One region of the Paenibacillus sp. SORGH_AS_0306 genome, then DNA from elsewhere that is predicted to be linked to it. Evidence: riboswitches for the same ligand, from Rfam matches in the RefSeq annotation. Region 1 holds a riboswitch; the other holds the start of a gene.

Region 1 (9,659 bases):
GGCGAGATGGTGTTGTTACAAAATGAAAAGATTCTATCGCTCTATGTCACTCCAGTAACAGATACGGTGCAACAGATTGAACATGGTGTGATTCTTGTTTTTCGAGATCGCACTGAAGAAGAGCATATGAAGCAGATGCAAAATGAATTGATGAGCGTAGTCTCTCATGAATTGCGCACACCATTATCTGCAATGATGGGTTATATCGAAATGTTAATGATCTATGAAGATATGTCGATTGAAAAAAGGCATGCTTTTATAGAAACGATTCATCAAGAAGGACAGCGGTTGTCTCATTTAATAGATGATTTTCTAGATATTCAGCGGATCGAAGCCGATTATGCCGAGTATCATATGACTTATATTCCGCTATATGAAATGTTGCAAGGTATTTGTGATCAATGGAATCCAGAATCAAGAGACCGTATCATGCTTCACCATGAAGGATTGCATGAAGTATTTATTAACGGCGATCAGCAACGCTTAATTCAAGTCTTTCGAAATCTGATTAGTAATGCTCTTAAATACTCTTCAGATGATTCGATGGTTCATATTGTTATCAACGAATTACAGGATCATATTTCGGTATCGATCAAAGATTCAGGGATCGGGATTCCACCGGAAGATCATAGTCGCATATTCCAGAAATTTTTCCGGGCAAGTTCTGCTTCCAAGCACAATATTCGAGGAACAGGGCTTGGATTATATATTACAGAGCGGATCGTCAAAGATCATCAGGGTGAATTGAATTTTGTATCCAGACCCAATAAAGGTTCTACCTTTTCTGTGATTCTACCCAAACCGAAAAAGAACGATTCTATTCAGCACACTGAATAATATGCAATCATCTGATTCACTGCTCTGTCTGCTAGGGTACTTACAATAGGAAACGAGATAACGTTATCATAGAGCTACAACGTTTATCTTTAAAAGACAAATTCTGAAATATGGAGGCTTATCCCCATGGCAGAAACAAAATTAACCGGTAAAGTAGCAGCAGTAACAGGTGGCGGATCAGGAATAGGTAAAGCATCAGCGATACGATTTGCAGCAGAAGGTGCTGTTGTATATATGTTAGATCGTACGCCTGAAAATGCAGAAAAAACCAAAGCTGAAATTGAACAAGCTGGCGGTAAAGCATATGTAATCGAATGTGATATTTCCAAGCCAGAAATGATTGAAAGTGCAATGAAACAAGTAGCATCTGAAGCAGGTCAATTGGATATTGTATTTGCTAATGCAGGAATCAACGGTAGCAAAGCTCCTATTGAAACTTTGGAAATAGATGATTGGAATCAAACGGTGGAGATCAATTTGCGCGGTACATTTGCAACTGTAAAATATGCTATCCCTCATTTGAAAGAAAATGGTGGTAGTATTATTATTACAAGTTCTATCAATGGTAATCGTGTGTTCTCTAATGTAGGATTCTCTGCATATGCCTCTACCAAAGCAGCGCAAGTTGCTTTTATGAAAATGGCGGCATTGGAACTGGCTCGTTACAAAATTCGAGTCAATGCTATCTGTCCGGGAGCGATCGATACTGAAATCGATGATAATACGTATCCAAGTGATGATCTAAAAGAAGTAGAGATTCCTATGGAATTCCCTGAAGGTGATCATCCGCTTAAAGGTGAACCAGGCAAAATCGAAGAAGTAGCTAACCTTGTGCTGTTTTTAGCATCTAGTGAAGCTTCTCATGTAACAGGTACAGAGATATTTGTAGATGGCGCTGAATCGTTATTAAGAGGATAGTTGTATCTACAAGTATATAAGATAAAATGTTCTATCAATTCACTAGCCAAATCCTTTTTCGAGCATATCGGGAAAGGATTTTGTTATGTCTACCACTTATTAGTTCTTTTTCAAATCAATCAATTGACAGTGTTAGGTGTGCTGAATTAAGCTAAAGATATTGAACGTATTCACGTTAATAAGATCAGGTCAATCACGTAAATAAATAACTGCACATGAAGATAGAGGGAGAGTCTGTGGATGTATGTGATCCACCACCGAAGGAGCAAGCTAACCATTTGGCGATGGTTAATTAATCTCTCAGGTACCCGAACCGCTATTGGATGCAACTCTGGAGAGAGCATATGAGCCACCCAAGGAGTACCACCGACAGTTGTGTTCGGTCTAAACTCTCAGGTAACGAGGACAGAGGAATAGGCCACGCGCAGGCTATTCACTGTCTTTTTTTGTGCGCGCATATTTTGGTGATAAGGGAGAAGAAAAATGATGCGATTTAAAAATGTATTTAATATTATTGGACCTGCAATGGTAGGACCGTCTAGTTCACATACAGCAGGAGCAGCACGTCTGGGTAGAGCAGCGCGACACTTTTTGGGCAAATGTCCTGAGCATGTACAGATTATTTTGTATGGTTCTTTTGCAGAGACGTATTGGGGACATGGAACAGACCTTGCTCTAGTAGGTGGTTTGCTTGATTATGATACCGATGATGATCGCTTACCGGATGCAGCTGAAGAAGCGGATCGTCAAGGCATTACGATTTCTTTTGATAAAGGAACAGGCAATTATCCTCATCCTAACTTTGTGCGTATTATTGTACAGCATGGAGAAGAACGTGCCGAAGTCGCAGGTGCTTCGATTGGTGGAGGTAATATTGAGATTCATGAGTTAAATGGATTCGATGTGCGCGGGTCGGGTCAATATCCGATGTTAGCAGTTGAGCATATGGATAGTAAAGGAGTACTTGCTGATATTACACGTACACTGAGCGATGCTGAATTGAATATCGGATTTATGGATGTCGATCGCAAAGCACGTAGCGGAGAAGCGATGACTGTGATAGAACTTGATACTGTACCTGACCAGTCTGTGCTTAATCAGATTTTGCAATTGCCTTATGTTACCCGGGCAGCTGTGATTGATTTGAAGTAAACGAAGTTCAAAGGAGAGTGTGATATGCAATTTCGCACATTAAAAGATATTGTTCGGTTATGTGAAGAACGTTCACTAACGATAGCGGAACTGATGATTGAAGAGCAAGTGAAAGAAACAGGAGTAAGCGAGCAAGACGTTATTCAACAAATGACTGATTATTATCAGGTGATGAAAGAAGCAGTCGAGCGCGGAATCACAGAAGATACCGTTTCACGAAGTGGACTGACCGGTGGAGATGCACGTCGTGTGCATGACTATATGTTAAGCGGAGATACATCGTCAGGCAGTGATGCGACGCGTGCGATGGCTTATGCGTTAGCCGTATCAGAAGTGAATGCTTCAATGGGACGGATTATCGCTACGCCTACTGCAGGCTCATGTGGTATTATTCCGGGAGTATTTGTCAGTTCGCAAGAGCGTTTTGGTTGGGATGATACACATATGGTACAAGGATTGTTCGCAGCCGGTGCTATCGGCTATGTGATTGCTAACAACTCTTCGATCTCAGGTGCAGAAGGTGGATGTCAGGCAGAAGTCGGTTCAGCAATAGGTATGGCCGCTGGAGCAGTTGTTGAGATGCGTGGTGGTACACCGGAACAAGCGATGCATGCTGTAGGGCTGGCTCTAAAAAATACACTTGGATTAATCTGTGATCCGGTAGCAGGGTTAGTCGAGATTCCTTGTATTGTTCGTAATGGATTAGGTGCAGTAAATGCGTTAGCAGCCGCAGATATGGGGCTGGCTGGAGTACGGAGTGCTATTCCATCAGATGAAGTGGTCGATGTCATGTTACAAGTGGGACGTTCGATGCCAAGTGAACATCGCGAAACAGCTCGGGGCGGACTCGCTCAAACGCCAACAGGACGTAAAATTACGGAAGAATTAAGACGTCGTAGACAAGAGAATAAGAATTAACTAACAAAATATCCATTTATATGCATAATACCGAAAAGCCGTTTATAATAAAGCGGCTTTTTTCGATTTTTCTTCAAACCTTTCCTTAATATTCCGATAAATTGTTGTATAATTCGATATATACGCAAATAAATTAGTAGTATAGTTATTCAACTTTTACCCTACTTCAAAGAGTACATACCCGTATGTATGGGTCTAAAGTATTGTATTAATTTTGAAATAAAGGTTCATACGATGTGTTTGGAGGTGAATACAACGTTATAGCTTGTTCGTTATGTCAACAAGCTTTAAATAATCTTATGATATTCAAAGTGGGGTCAACACACATGAGGCAGTATGTAGCTTGCTTGCTGATGATATTACTATTATGTACGAATGCGACAAGCGTTTCAGCCACTAGCACAGAAGCATTTACAGATATCAAACAATCGTATGCTTTTGATGCAATTACGTCATTATCCGCGCAAGGAGTCATTACAGGTTATGAAGATGGAAGCTTTCAACCGCAACGCTCGATTTCCAGACAGGAATGGGCGAGTGTTTTTGTTAAAAGCTTGAATTGGACATCCGAACCAGGAACAGTATTACCTTTTACAGATGTCTCTCCCTGGGCTGTTCCTTATGTCAGTGCATTGTATCAACATCAGATTACGAATGGGATCGATGCAACCACATTTGGTGTAAAGCAATCGATTACCCGTCAAGACATAGCGGTCTGGTATGCTCGTTATCTAGGATTAACCGATACCTTGCAAAAAGAAGGCATAGCTACATTTGCCGATCAAGCAGATATTTCAGATTATGCCAAGTCCAGCGTATGGCTGATGGAGCAGTTAGGTTTGATGCAAGGAAATGAGCAACATCTGTTTGCACCAAAACAGCCTGTTCAACGTCAAGCAGCTATACTGGTCGCTTATCGGGTACTACAATCTGGAGATGAGTTACATCAGCGTGCAAAGCAATTGTTAGCGCAAGGGAATAAGCCTGTATCTAAGCCAGCAAGTGAGGCAGAGCCAGACCTTCAACCTGTACTGACGATAGGCGGTAAATCACCTTCTACAACCATAGATAAAGTAGAAACAACACCTGAGATCACAGGAAAACGGGCAAATGCCAAAGACAAAGATCGTAATCAAAATAATCCTAGACCCGATCCTGAAGTACCTGTTGTTCCACCAGTAACTCCACCTCCAGTTGAGCCTATATTTGTATTTGATCGTGTGAGTATAGACGCTCCTGTATTGTGGAATGATCCAGCAACATATAATGATTATCAACTATCATTTTATTTCTGGTATCAAGGTCAGAAGATTGCTTGGTCTGAGAAAATATTATCCGATCTTACGTATCAATTTGAAGATACATTAAATATATTTGATACCCGTGGCAAAATTATTCATCCTGAACATATTCCTGCAACAGGTGGATTGATTCCGGTCACACTTCATCTTGTATCACCACAAGCGAAGCTTGATCTTCATGTCACAACGATGGTGATGGTCACTATCAAATCACCACCGCCAGTAACTCCACCTGTAGAACAGCCGGAAGCGGAGCCAGATCGTGTGATTCGCTCTGTTTATATGGATACGTATACGTTAGATCAATCGGTATCACTCAAGTTAGATTCATGGCGTATTCGTTATGTGCTTCAAGATGTGTATGGTCAGCCGATTGCGCCTGAGTATTTACCAGCCGACCTGCATATTCGATTTGAAAATGATACAGGGATTATTGATGAACAGGGACGTATTATCAATGTGCATAATATTCCGCCTGTAGGCAGCATAATTCCGGTTCGAATCAGTGTAACCTCACCTTCGACCAGCGTATATCTAAATAAAGAATTTGAGCTGAAAGTCGTAGCAGGTGAACGTAGAAAGCAATATTTTGCTGTATCTGTGATGTTAGAAGGAGGATCAGGTTCTTCGACGACACTAGCTGAAATGCAACAGATGCGTAGTATGCTGGCACAGATTGATCCGCATTTACACATTACATGGGCAATCGATAACAATTTTGTTTTCCAAGAAAGCAATCGTCCGCAATTACAACAAGTATTACAGTATGTGGATCTGTATGGAGATGAAGTAGGTATTTTGTCAGGTTATCCGAACAATCACTATACATTAGCACAATGGGGCAATGAAATGAATGAGTGGTTGTATATGTATCGCTATAATGCTATGAATGCGTTGCATGAATCAGGTACAGTAGGGCAACCTTCAGTATTTACCAGTATTCCGGTAGCATATCGTCCTACTTCATTGTCTAGCTTTGCCGTCAATCCAGAGCAGGTGACATGGCTCAAAGATCATTTTGAGATCACCTCGTATATGGGCTGGGCAGCGACGCAGTATAATGTAAATCAATTATTTGGAGAAGGTTCGCCATTAATGCCTTACTGGTCGAATCAATATAATCCATTAGTGCCAGCGCAAGGAGATGTAGACAATAGCGGAGCTGTATTTATGAATCCTGTCACGATCGACCCGATTGGTTCAAGGTATGTGGAAAAGTCCTCCCGTTGGACGATTCATCCGGGTGATCCGTATGTGAAAGATTCGAATGCTGAGCCTCAACTATATACAGCACAGCAATATGTCGATAATCCGTATCAAATGATGAATACAGTTAATTATTTATCTATAGTGATTGATACAAACTGGGTGTTACGTCATGATAACTTGTTCAATGGATGGAAAGACTTTGTCGATCATTTTCCAGCAGGACGTGATGTGAGTATTGTAGGGATTAATGAGCTTGGTCAAACGTATCGCACCCAATCAGGAGCTACTAATCATCAAGCCCAATTTACACTGATGTTCAGAGGCTCCGGATATACAACAGCTTTAGATGGCAATAATTCACCAGCCGATACTCGTTATTTATGGACCGAAAATGCGTATCAACGTCTTATTTTGCGTAAACAAGATGGAGATCAAGCATGGTCGGTGATCGATTTTACCGATTATACGAAAACACCTGTTCCGCAGACACCGTATGCTTTTGATAGTCATACAGAAGTGAGTTATGTGACCGGACGTAATTACAAAATTGCGCCCAACGCACCGCTAACGTCGGCTGAAATTCAACGGATTCAAGAGCGATTGCAACAGATTCATTTTACCGAAGAAGTGGATTATCAATAGAACATCATACTCAAGGCATTCCTGGAAAGTTAGGGATGCCTTTTTGGTATATTATGATAGAAGGAATACATAATAGAGACAGTACAAAATAGAAGATATTGCATCAGATATCGAACAAAGGAGTAGAGAATAGTGGACATTCAAGCGATGATATCAAATAACTCTTATGGTATAGCAGACATTATTCATTTATTTCAAGAAGAATTGGCGCATAATTTGGTAGGCATTTATATTCATGGTTCTTTAGCGATGGGTGGTTTTCATCCGCATCACAGTGATATCGATTTGCTGGTTATTGTACAACAGAAAGTCAGTCGTTCGGCAAAGCTCCATATCGCTAACAGACTTTTGAAATTAGAAGAACATCTGATATCTAGTAGTGGATTGGAGATAAGTATTTTATTGGAAAACGATGTGAAGCAGTTTGTATATCCTACTCCATTTGAATTCCATTATTCTGCATATCACCGCGAAAAGTATCGAACAGATAAGCAATATGTCTGTGAAGGAGCAGAAGATCCTGATCTAGCAGCCCATATATTTGTAACATATGATCGAGGTATAACATTGTATGGCAAAGAGATCAAAGAAGTATTTGTCCCTATTGATCCACAGTGGTATATTCGCTCGATTTTGGCAGATATTGAACATGTAGCAGACGATATTGTTACATCACCTGTATATTTCACACTCAATCTGTGCCGGATCTTATTTTTCCTCAGCGAAAATGTAATTTCTTCCAAACAAGAAGGCGGAGAGTGGGGATTAACACATGTTCCTGCTACATATTCCAAGCTTATTCAGACTTGCCTTGATCAATATCAAGGAGTTAGTGATTCTACTGCGTTAGAGATTATACAATTACAAGAATTTGCCTGCTATATGAAAGGTGAAATTCAAAAGCAAGTGAATAGTTCAAATGAAAAGATAGACGATCTTAAATCTTTTTTATAAAGGAGATAATAGATATGCCTGTACCTCATAGCGATCACGAACAGATGATACACCAAATTATTATAGAATGGATCACTGCTGATTGCTGGATGATGGAGATTTTGCGAAATGTACGGGATCTAGGATTGCCAGATAGTTGGGTATGCGCTGGATTTGTGCGTTCGAAAATCTGGGATCAACTTCATCAGATAGAACCTCGTACACCATTAGCAGATATTGATGTGGTCTATTATGATGCTAGTGATCTAGATGAAAAAACAGAAAAAGTATGGGAACAACAGCTTTGCCGGATACAACCACAATTACCATGGTCAGTGAAAAATGAAGCACGCATGCATATCGCTAATCGGATTGCGCCCTATCATTCTACAGTTGATGCGATATCATGTTTTCCAGAAACAGCTACAGCATTAGGGATTAGATTAGACGAACAGGATCAATTGATTCTGGTCGCTCCATGTGGACTAAGGGATGTTTTTGAAATGAAGATACGTGTCAATCCACGCTTTCTTCAAAGTCGAGGAGATATTCATATTTATCAGCAACGTATTCAACAGAAAAATTGGCAACAGATCTGGAATCGTTTAACGATTATCGATTCCCCAACACTGTAGCTTATGAATTGATAAGCTCCATAAGTACCTATAGAAAAAATCAATTAGAAAAGTGGTATAATCAATGTTAGATTATAATATAATAATCTGATGAACATAGTCGGAATAAAGAGGTGACAGAATTGAGTGACATTTATCGTTTGGCAGCATTGGAAGATGCAGAGCGTGTACTTCATATCACATATGAAGCCTATGTAACTATTCGTGAATTAGGATTAACATGGCCAGCAGCTCATGCTGATCTAGCATTGATTCAAGACAATATTACGCATAATAAATGTTATGTGTTAGAACAAGATGGATTGATTGTAGCGACTGTAACTTTGGCTGATCCTGAACGGGTCAAAGAATTAACAGCTGAGACAGGATTACCGTTTATTATGTGGTTTGCGGTTGATCCGAATGTACAAGGAACCGGCGCAGGTAGCAAATTGTTAAACTGGGTTGAACAACATATTATTCGTGATGAAGTAGGAGCACCTGCGGTGACACTCGGAACAGCGGAAAAACACCCGTGGTTGTTGCCGATGTATGAGCGTAGAGGATATGAAAGTATACGAGCTAGAGATGCAGGCAAAGGAGAAGGACCGATGCATTTAATGCGTAAAGTGGTTCATCCCGAGCGTTTTGAAGCTTATTTGCAAGAGCGTAAGCAAGCAGAACAAATTCAACAAACCTCTTCTCAAGGTAATTAACATATGAAATTTGTCGTATTCAGTCTTATTGCGAACCTTCCTCATGCGCTAACAGGTGAGACCTTAACAGCACAACAGAAATTCCAAAATATATTAAAACAAGCAGAGTTAACAGAGCGTCTAGGTTATGATGCTTATGGTGTAGGTGAGCGACATGGAGAACCTTTTTTGTCTTCTTCACCTGCTATTGTGCTGACTGCAATTGCAGCACGCACATCACGCATCCGTCTGTTGACGACTGTAACAGTATTAAGTGTGCTTGATCCGGTAAGAGTAGCAGAAGACTATGCTACTCTTGATCATTTATCTAATGGACGCTTGGAATTGATTATTGGTAAAGGGAACGATCCGCGCCATTATGGATTATTCGGAATCACTGAAGAAGAACAATGGGATTCATTAGCAGAAAGATATGAATT
Region 2 (9,659 bases), 180 kb from region 1:
GCCACCACGTTCTTCATATGTTGGTGAGTACAACGTCAATGCTGGATTCGGAATAGCATACTGTGTAATTTCTTTTGCCATCGCTACTCCTTTTTCGCCAATTTTGGTATCTTTTTGCGCAGGCACATTATATCCTTCTACTAATGGCAGATTATCACGATAAGGCTTCACTTCACGTTGAAAAGCAGCAAAATCGGTCATTTCTACCCGTCCATCCTCTAACTTTTTATAATGCTTTCCATCGACTCCACGCAATAACAGCGTAGACATTTCAGGGTCCATTAATTTATCCAAAAAAGACAACAGCGCTTTGAGGTCTTCTTCTGTAGGCACAGAGACTTTAGGAAATACCAGAATACCTGCATTACCGGATTGAGCAGGTACACGATAACCGTCCGGCCCTTCTAATTTGGCAAGATCGACTTCGGCATCAGGTACATTTTCTTGCAAACGTTCAAGCTGACTTTTGGCGGTCTGTGCCACAGCGATCTTCATACCAGTTAGACCGGAATCGAATTTCTTATCTGCTTCGGTAGAATCAAATACTGCAAAATCTTGATTGATCAATTGATCATCATATAGACGCTTGAGTAAATCCATTACACCTTTATATTCAGCAGTCATAAATTCTGGTGTAAACGAACCATCATCTTCCACTTTCCACTTATTCGGTGCTCCTAGACTGACAGCTAGACGTGTTGTAAATGAATACTCGCCTTCGTTATATTTTTTGAACAACATCATGCCATACGTATCTTTTTTCCCATTTCCATCAGGATCATTTAATGTTAACGCTTTCACATCGTTGTACCAGTCTTCTGTGCTTTTCGGTACATCTAGCTTGAGCTTTTTAAACCAATCCGAGCGGTAGAGCAATGTCGCACGTGCAATATCGGAAAAGCGAGGTACGCCATAGATTTTGCCATCGACTTTGACATTATCGTAAAATACATCTGCTTGTGCCGCTAAGTTGGGATAATCTTTGAGGTAAGGGCCGATTTCCCAGAACACATCGTTACGCATCGCATTGGTGACAGCAGGTGTGTAATTCACTTTTAAAATATCAGGCATATCTCCTGAAGCGATCATGACATTGATTTTGTCATCATATGCCGAGTTCGGTATCCATTGAACGTCTAATTTTTTGCCGGTGTATTTTTCGATTTGCGTTTGAATCGGGTTGCCTGCGGATGGAATATCGCCGACTTGAGAAATTGCCATCGTGATCGTATCATCGACCGATGCTCCTTGAGATCCTTTGCTTCCACATGCACTCAGTACAGTAGATGTTGCTAATACAAGGCACATTAAAACTACTGTTTGCTTTTTCATAAATAATTATCTCCTTTCGTTGAGGGGGGTTGTGGAGGGCTGCGGGGGAGATGGTTCTTGCAGTCGCTGGTAAGACAGGGATATCTTGATTTGACCGCTGGCGGTCGATATCCCAGTCTTAAAGGCGACTTTCAGAATCCATCTCCCCCTCCGCCTAGCACAATTGGGTGGGTAGTGGCAGAAAAGATGTAAAGATATAAAGATTTTTAAGATCGTTTTAAGGGATTTGAGTTTTGAGTCTTTGAAAATTAGGGATTAGGGACTTGAGTTTTAAAGTTTTAAATATTTAAGGATTTAATGGTTTAATGATTTTGAAAAATGGTTGTTGTGTGAGTTGAGATGGTTGTTTTTAGCATGTAATGTAGGTGTATTGGGTTTGGTAATGATTTTTTGGTGCGACAATTATTGTAGGTCGTTAGTGTAATAGTTAGTGATGGACATGTATGGGTGTGATGTTTGGTTATTGAATTAAATGGTGAGAATAAGGATTTAGTTCATTTTACTTATTTAAGTTATTTAAAATTACGTTATTAAGTAATTATGGTTATGGATGCAATTTAGCCTTTGACTGAGCCTAGAAGTGCGCCTTTGGCGAAGTGTTTTTGTAGGAATGGGTAGACCATTAAGATAGGCAATGTTGAGAATACGATAACTGCCATTCGGATGGTTAGTGGTTGGATATCGGCTTCTTCGATGCTGGTGTCTCCGATTCGGCTTTGAGCTAGAATAACAATTTCGCGTAGCCACACTTGTACAGGCCATTTGTCGCTATCGTTAATATACAGAATAGCGCTGAAGAAGCTATTCCAATGAGCTACCGAGTAGAACAATGCGAATGTTGCCATTGCTGGTAGCGATAACGGTAGCACGATACGGAAAAGGATCGAGACGTCGTTACATCCATCGATTTTGGCGGCATCTTCCAGTCCGTCAGGGATTTGTTGGAAAAAGTTTTTGAGTACGATCAAGTTAAAAGCACTGATCGCACCTGGAATCATTAGCGACCATAACGTATCGGTCAAATGAAGAGAATTGACAACAAAGTACGTCGGAATCATACCGCCACTAAATAACATCGTGAACAATACACCGAGCATAATGTACTTTCTGCCTCGCAAATAAGGACGTGATAACGGATACGCCATCAATGTGGTCAGCAGTAAATTGATAAATGTGCCGAGCACTGTAATATAGATCGATACCCATAAGCTATTCAGTAGTGTAGATGTAGAGAAAATATAGCGATAGGCAGCAAGTGAGAATTCTTTCGGAAAAAGAATAAATCCTCCTTTGGCGACTTCTGCCGGACTGGTAAATGATACAGCAGTGATATAGATAAAAGGCAATACCGTTACAATCCCTAACAATAACAACAAGGTATGATTGGTATAATCAAATAGCCGATTTCCTAATGTACGATCTTGTTTCATAATGTTGTCTCCTTCCGAACGATAGATAACTTTAGAATGCATAACATCGTTTGCAAAAGATTGTTTATACTATTTGATTTTTTTCTACAAAGAATAGATAAATCAATAAATACCTTCTTCTCCACATTTTTTCGCTAACTGATTCGCTCCGACAACTAACAGCAAGCCAATCACTGATTTGAACAATCCAACAGCAGCACTATAGCTATAGCTATACTGCGCTTGCGTCATTCCTTTTACATAGACATACGTATCAAAGACTTCACCCACATCCCGATTTGTGGAAGTCAACATTAAGAAAATTTGTTCGAATCCGGTATCCAAAAAAGTACCCAGACGCAAAATAAGTAAAATGATAATCGTACTGCGGATAGCAGGTAAAGTAATATGCCATAACTGTCTCCAGCGGCTTGCTCCATCCATTCGTGCAGCTTCATACAATTGAGTATCTACACCTGACAAAGCCGCTAGAAAAATAATTGTTCCCCAACCGACTTCTTTCCAGATCGATTGCGAAATAATCATCGTACGGAACCAACCCGGCTCAAGTAAAAACGCTATTTTTTGACCGGTGATCGCAAAGATTAATTCGTTTAAAATTCCGCCTTCTGTGGTAAAGATCATATAAAATACACCGACAACAACAACCCATGACACAAAATGTGGTACATAGATTAATGTTTGCACAAACCGTTTAAATCGTTCTGTCACGACTTCATTTAACATCAACGATACAATAATAGGTAAAGGGAAAAAGAAAATAATATTGTATAGCGCCAGAATCAATGTATTGCGAAATAACATCCAAAATTGCGGTTCACTGAAAAAGCGTTCAAAGTGCTTGAATCCTACCCAGTTACTTTCCCATATTCCGCGGTACGGAACATAATCTTGAAATGCCATCACAATGCCGTACATCGGTACATACTTGAATATGACAAAATAAATAATCCCGGGTAACAACATAATGTATAACCAACGATTTTTGTAAAATTCCCTCCATGACATATTCGCATGGCTTTCTTTTGTACGTATACGTGTAGATGATTTGACTGATTTGGCTTCCATCCTTCACCCTCCTTGAAAGCGTTAACATTTGTATAGGCTTATTGTCGCTTCCAGAAGGATAACAGGCTATCATCCAATTTTAGCTTTATATGTAAAAAAAGAAGCTAATCCTTGCTGTATCAGGGTTTTAGCTTCTTTTTTTCGAGAAAGAATAACCTTTTTTTAACCTCTATATATGCTAGATTCAACTACAATATTCTTATATTAACTTCCGACTGCGATGTTCTTCTCGATATTTACCAGGTGTAGTGCCAACAATTTTACGGAAAATACGAATAAATGCGGTCGTGTTACTATAGCTTAATCTTTCTGCAATATCGGCGATTCGCCAGTCTGTCGTTTCTAACCACTTTTTCGCCTGATTCATTCGATATTCAGCTACATAATCACTGAACTTAATCCCTGTTTCTTTTTTGAATACACGACTCAAATACACGGGATGGAAATTAAGCTGTTCTGCACACATTTCTAATGACAAATCTTGCTCATACCGCTGATGAATCATCTGGATCATCTGATCGGCGATATTCATATATTGTGATTCTGCCTGACTTTGCAAAAACTGCTGTAATGGCTCAAATAATGAGTGTGTAAACCACTGCCTGATTTCTTCTACCGTCTGCAATTCTAGCAATTTATGAAGCGATGCTTTTTTGCCTAATACACTATTTACAGTTCCACCTTTTTGTTGCACAATCTCATAGACACGAGCCGCTAATTGAGTCAGCAACACTGGATAATCGCGAAAATGAATTTCTTTTTCCATCACATGAGTAATATACTCATCAAAATAAAGAGGAGTCTGCTCGTAATCGCCATTTTGGAGCGATTGAATCACCCGATCTTCTAACTGCTTGAGCTGAGTATACACAGCCACTTCCATAGAAGTACTATGATCGATATCTTCAAAATGAATAATTAATTTGTTCCCCAGACTCATTCGTTGCTTGAGCGCTTCTAATCCTTCTCCATACGCATCAGGAGCACCTTGATAATGTTCAAAAGGACGACTAATCCCGATACTTACCGATAACGACAAATAGTCTTGAACCTGCGTACGCACCCGTTCTGCTTGAGCATGATACCATAAGGTCGCATCTTCATTGTCTACAGGTTCTACCAGAATACTGACTTGAGATTGTTCTATCAATACAGGGCTAAATCGATGCTCTGCCGAAATCAATTCAGACACCATATTATTAATAGCAAATAGAAGCAGTTCACGATCCGTCTCTTCGTAACGTGTTCCTTGCACTGTATCAATCTGTAATACCAATACCGCCATAGAATGCACAGGTTCAGGGAATCCATAGATTTGACGACGACGTTCAAATTCATTAGCTGGAATCTGCCCGCTAATGAGCTTGATAACCGATAATTCACGTAACTGCGGGATTTGCTCTCGAATCTGCTCTTCAAGCTCTTTTCCTGTTAAGCGCATCCGCTCTACTTGTTCACCAATATACTCAAATTCATCTCTTCGCTTCACAGACTTTTTGTCATATCCAGTGAATGAATTGCTTTTGCCAAATGGAAACCGTAGCTGCCTGATCGCTGTAGACGGTTGCTCTGCGTTCAGTCCTGCCTGATAATCTGCTGAATCTCCTGCTCCCAACAACTGCATTAATTTGGAGACAGGGGAATACATACGCCGACTGCTAAGAAAAGCTAACAAAGCCGTTAATAACAACATCGCTACACAGACACTAATTGTCAAAATCGCTATTTTTCGTGTCTGGGACGTAATCTGTCCTATTGATACCACAGATACATACACCCATCCATTTAATGTGGACGAAGAATAAGTTACACCTACTTCTTTGCCTTCACTTTTCCAATTAAAAAATCCTTGTCGTTCCCCTTGTTCCACATGTTTAAACACTTCATTCTGCAAACCTGGATATTGCGTATTCTGACCACTATCTAGAAATTCTTGTTGATATTGATCAAATACATAGATTTGTCCAAGACGAGTACTGCTGGTGACCCAATTATCAATCTCATCATTAGCAATATCTAAAACTAACAATCCACGTGGCTCACCGGTTGAAGGCAATAATGGAATTTTGAACACCATACTGACTACTTTGGTTTTCTTTTCGGAAGAGATCGAGGTTAATTCATTTTCAGTCATCATATCTATATTTGACGTATATCCGTTATTAGCGATAGAAGTATCTGTTACCCAGAACATACTATTTCGATTGTGTCGATAAGAGCGAAGCACAGCTTGATCGTCTGCATCAGACACCTGGCTAAATGATGTTCCCGATACCACCCAATTGTGTTCAAAGTTAATTAACCGTATTTGATCGAGTGATGTAATCGTTTGCAAATTATTAAAGCCTGTTGTTAAATTCCGTATTTTTTCAAAGTCTCCTGATTGTAACGGCTGTTTCATCGTTTCAGTCACTAATGGAGAATTAACATATTGTACTGCCGATAACTGTAACGTTTTGAGCACCTGATCTACACGTAATTGAGTCTCATTTAATAACTGTGCATTCCCATCCTGTACTTTTTGTTCCACATCGCCGGCTGCTAATGTATACGAAAATATTCCGATAACCAGTACAGGCAGTGAGCCCAGTATCACCATAATCAAAAATAAACGATATAGATATTTTGACAACAATCTCCCCTCCAGATGTAGTCATCCCTATATAGAAGTGCAGTGCACATTTCGTACAAGATGGTACTATTGAATCTATGTAAAAAAATTCTATTTCTGCTTTATTTAATCATTCTATCGTATTATGCAGATTCCTCCAACCTAAAATTATAAAACATCCATACATACCAAAAAAAGACTGATTGCCTGCTAGGCTTTCAGTCTTAATCTTGTTACAATACAAATAACTAGATGATTTCTACTTATTTTGTATGTATTCACTTTTTTTAGAACTTAGTCTTGTGCATGTTCAGCATATGCTTCTGCACTTAATAGACTGGATAAAGCTTCATCCAGATTACCACTAACTTTCACTTCTACCATCCAGCCACGTCCGTAAGGATCAGAGTTCACCAGTTCAGGTTCTGTTTCTAATTCAGGATTGAAATTAATAATTGTTCCTGTGACCGGGCTAAAAAGATCAGATACGGTTTTAACCGATTCAATCGTACCAATCACAGCTTCAGAAGCAACTTCTGCACCTGATTGTGGCAATTCAACAAACACGATATCTCCTAGCTGATGTTGAGCAAAATCAGTAATCCCGATACGAACAGTATCATCACTAATGCGTTCTACCCATTCATGTTCTGCACTGTACAGCAATTGATCTTTAATCTCACTCATTGTTCATTCCTCCGGTTCATGGTTGTAATGTCTTCATGCACACAAGCGTATAGCAAGGCAGATTATACTGTCAATACTCTTGACATTGCTTTTTGAATCAAGTATTAATATAATATACATACATTCATTGCTGTTTCAATACTTAATGTTCGGAAATACATAACATCATATGTAGCGAATGAAAGTACAGGGAGAGACTGTTCAGAATCATGACAGCGCCGAAGGAGTAAGCCAGTAATGGTGAATCTCTCAGGTAAAAGGGACCTGTACCGGACGCAGCTCTGGAGAGAATTGGCATTATTCGGTCACCGACGATATCCGAATGATTACGCCCAATCACCCAAGGGGAAACTTGTTGCTTCTGACGTATTTTAGAAGTGCAAGGTAACTCTCAGGTATCAAGGACAGGGAGAAAAAGAAATAGTTCAGGTATACGACCTGCTTATTTCCTTTTCTCTCTGTCTTTTTTTGTTGAGCTTTTAAGGTGTTGTGACCTTTTGTCTATTTCGCAACATATTGATAATCTTACTTTTTCGCCACAATACTAATTTGATGAGGTGACGATGATGACAACAGAATTAAAACGTACGCCTATTTTCCCTCTTTATGCTCAATCCGGTTCACCACGTTGTATCGACTTTGGCGGTTGGGAATTGCCTGTTCAATTTACAGGGATTCAAAAAGAACATGAAGCTGTACGTGAACAAGCAGGGTTATTCGATGTTTCTCATATGGGTGAAGTGATCATTTCAGGTGAAGGTTCACTTGCTTATCTACAGCAATTATTAACTAACGATGCCTCTCGTCTGCAAGATGGACAAGCCCAATACACACTGATGTGCTATCCAACAGGCGGTGTAGTCGATGATCTACTTGTATACCGTCTAGGCGAAGAACATTATATGCTTGTGATCAATGCTTCGAATATTGATAAAGATATCGATTGGATGAAGCAGTCTTTACCTGCTCATGTGACGCTTGAAAATATTTCAGAACAAACAGCATTAATTGCTCTGCAAGGTCCTCAAGCGGTTGCTATTTTACAAGCGGCTACGCAAAGCGATCGTTATGCTGAACTAGCAGGATTTTCTTTTATCGACAAAGCTGAAATCTTTGGTGTTCATGCTCTAATTTCTCGTACAGGTTATACCGGTGAAGATGGATATGAATTGTATGTATCTGCTACAGATGCTCCGGTGATCTGGGAACAACTGCTACAAGTTGGAGAACCACTTGGCTTGATCCCTTGCGGACTTGGCGCGCGTGATACACTTCGCTTTGAAGCTCGCCTGCCATTGTATGGTCAAGAACTGTCCGCAGATATTTCTCCGCTGGAAGCTGGACTTGGTTACTTTGTCAAATTAGACAAAGAAAAATTTACAGGTAAAGATGCTCTAGTGTCACAAAAAGAAAAAGGATTAGCTCGTAAATTGGTTGGTGTCGAAATGATTGATCGTGGTATTCCTCGTCCTCACTATCCTGTATATCGGGATGGCCGACAAATCGGCGAAGTGACTACAGGAACTCAATCTCCTACACTCAAGCGTAATCTTGGACTTGCTTTAATTGAAGCTGATAGTGCTGCTCTAGGAACACCGATAGAACTTGAGATTCGCGGTAAAATGCTCAAAGCTGAAGTGATCAAAGCTCCTTTCTACAAACGAGCATCTGCTGTCACTAAATAAAATCACAAGGCGACTGATATGTTGCCCCAAAGGAGTCTACCTTTATGAAATCGCATCGTTATATTCCCATGACCCCACAGAATGAAGCTGAAATGTTAGAGGTGGTGGGCGCTTCTTCGATAGAGGATTTATTTACAGATATTCCAGCATCCCTTCGTTATCAAGGTACAATGCCGATGTCTGAAATGCTAGATGAGTATACACTTACTCGTCATATGTCCAGTCTTGCGGGTCAAAATGCAGATACAGATCGGTATACCAGTTTTCTTGGTGCAGGCTTATACGATCATCATTTGCCTTCTGTGATCAATCATGTGATTTCTCGCTCTGAATTTTATACAGCTTATACTCCATATCAACCAGAGATCAGTCAGGGTGAATTACAAGCGATTTTTGAATTTCAATCTTATATTTGTGAATTAACAGGGATGGCTGTTGCCAATGCAAGTATGTATGATGGTGCAACTGCTCTCGCTGAAGCGGCTTCTCTTGCAGCATCGGCTACAGGACGCAAAAAGATTATTGCTCTTTCAACGATTCATCCCGAGTCCCGCGGTGTTGTACGCAGTTATGCTCGTGGCTTGAATCTGGATGTAGTGGAAGTTCCTTATGGAGATGGAGTTACCGATATTCAAGTTCTTGCTGAAGCGATTGATGAACAGACAGCTGTAGTGCTTGTTCAATCCCCTAACTTTTTTGGCGGTATTGAAGCGATTCAAGCAGCGGCGGATCTAGCACATGCCAAAGGTGCTTTGCTAGTAGTAAGTACGAATCCAATTTCACTTGGACTACTTGAATCTCCTGGTAAGCTTGGAGCTGATATCGTTGTTGGTGATGCACAGCCAC

What was found. A riboswitch is a leader RNA that binds a small molecule or an ion and turns the genes downstream of it on or off. The one in region 1 is predicted to bind glycine.
Region 2: another riboswitch for glycine. It lies ahead of gcvT (glycine cleavage system aminomethyltransferase GcvT); the one in region 1 lies ahead of sdaAB (L-serine ammonia-lyase, iron-sulfur-dependent subunit beta).

The regions. Positions count from the first base shown of each region.
Region 1 covers NZ_JAUTBP010000001.1:3,000,558-3,010,216, reverse strand. Annotated here, with positions in the region: gene QE450_RS13010 (PAS domain-containing sensor histidine kinase) at 1-837, shown strand, start outside; gene QE450_RS13005 (SDR family oxidoreductase) at 964-1,755, shown strand; glycine riboswitch at 1,971-2,081, shown strand; gene sdaAB (L-serine ammonia-lyase, iron-sulfur-dependent subunit beta) at 2,242-2,907, shown strand; gene sdaAA (L-serine ammonia-lyase, iron-sulfur-dependent, subunit alpha) at 2,932-3,825, shown strand; gene QE450_RS12990 (S-layer homology domain-containing protein) at 4,152-6,977, shown strand; gene QE450_RS12985 (aminoglycoside adenylyltransferase domain-containing protein) at 7,110-7,931, shown strand; gene QE450_RS12980 (nucleotidyltransferase family protein) at 7,946-8,545, shown strand; gene QE450_RS12975 (GNAT family N-acetyltransferase) at 8,668-9,240, shown strand; gene QE450_RS12970 (LLM class flavin-dependent oxidoreductase) at 9,244-9,659, shown strand, end outside.
Region 2 covers NZ_JAUTBP010000001.1:3,185,033-3,194,691, forward strand. Annotated here, with positions in the region: gene QE450_RS13795 (extracellular solute-binding protein) at 1-1,332, opposite strand, end outside; gene QE450_RS13800 (carbohydrate ABC transporter permease) at 1,890-2,762, opposite strand; gene QE450_RS13805 (ABC transporter permease) at 2,865-3,770, opposite strand; gene QE450_RS13810 (helix-turn-helix domain-containing protein) at 4,030-6,462, opposite strand; gene gcvH (glycine cleavage system protein GcvH) at 6,736-7,128, opposite strand; glycine riboswitch at 7,307-7,404, shown strand; gene gcvT (glycine cleavage system aminomethyltransferase GcvT) at 7,695-8,813, shown strand; gene gcvPA (aminomethyl-transferring glycine dehydrogenase subunit GcvPA) at 8,858-9,659, shown strand, end outside.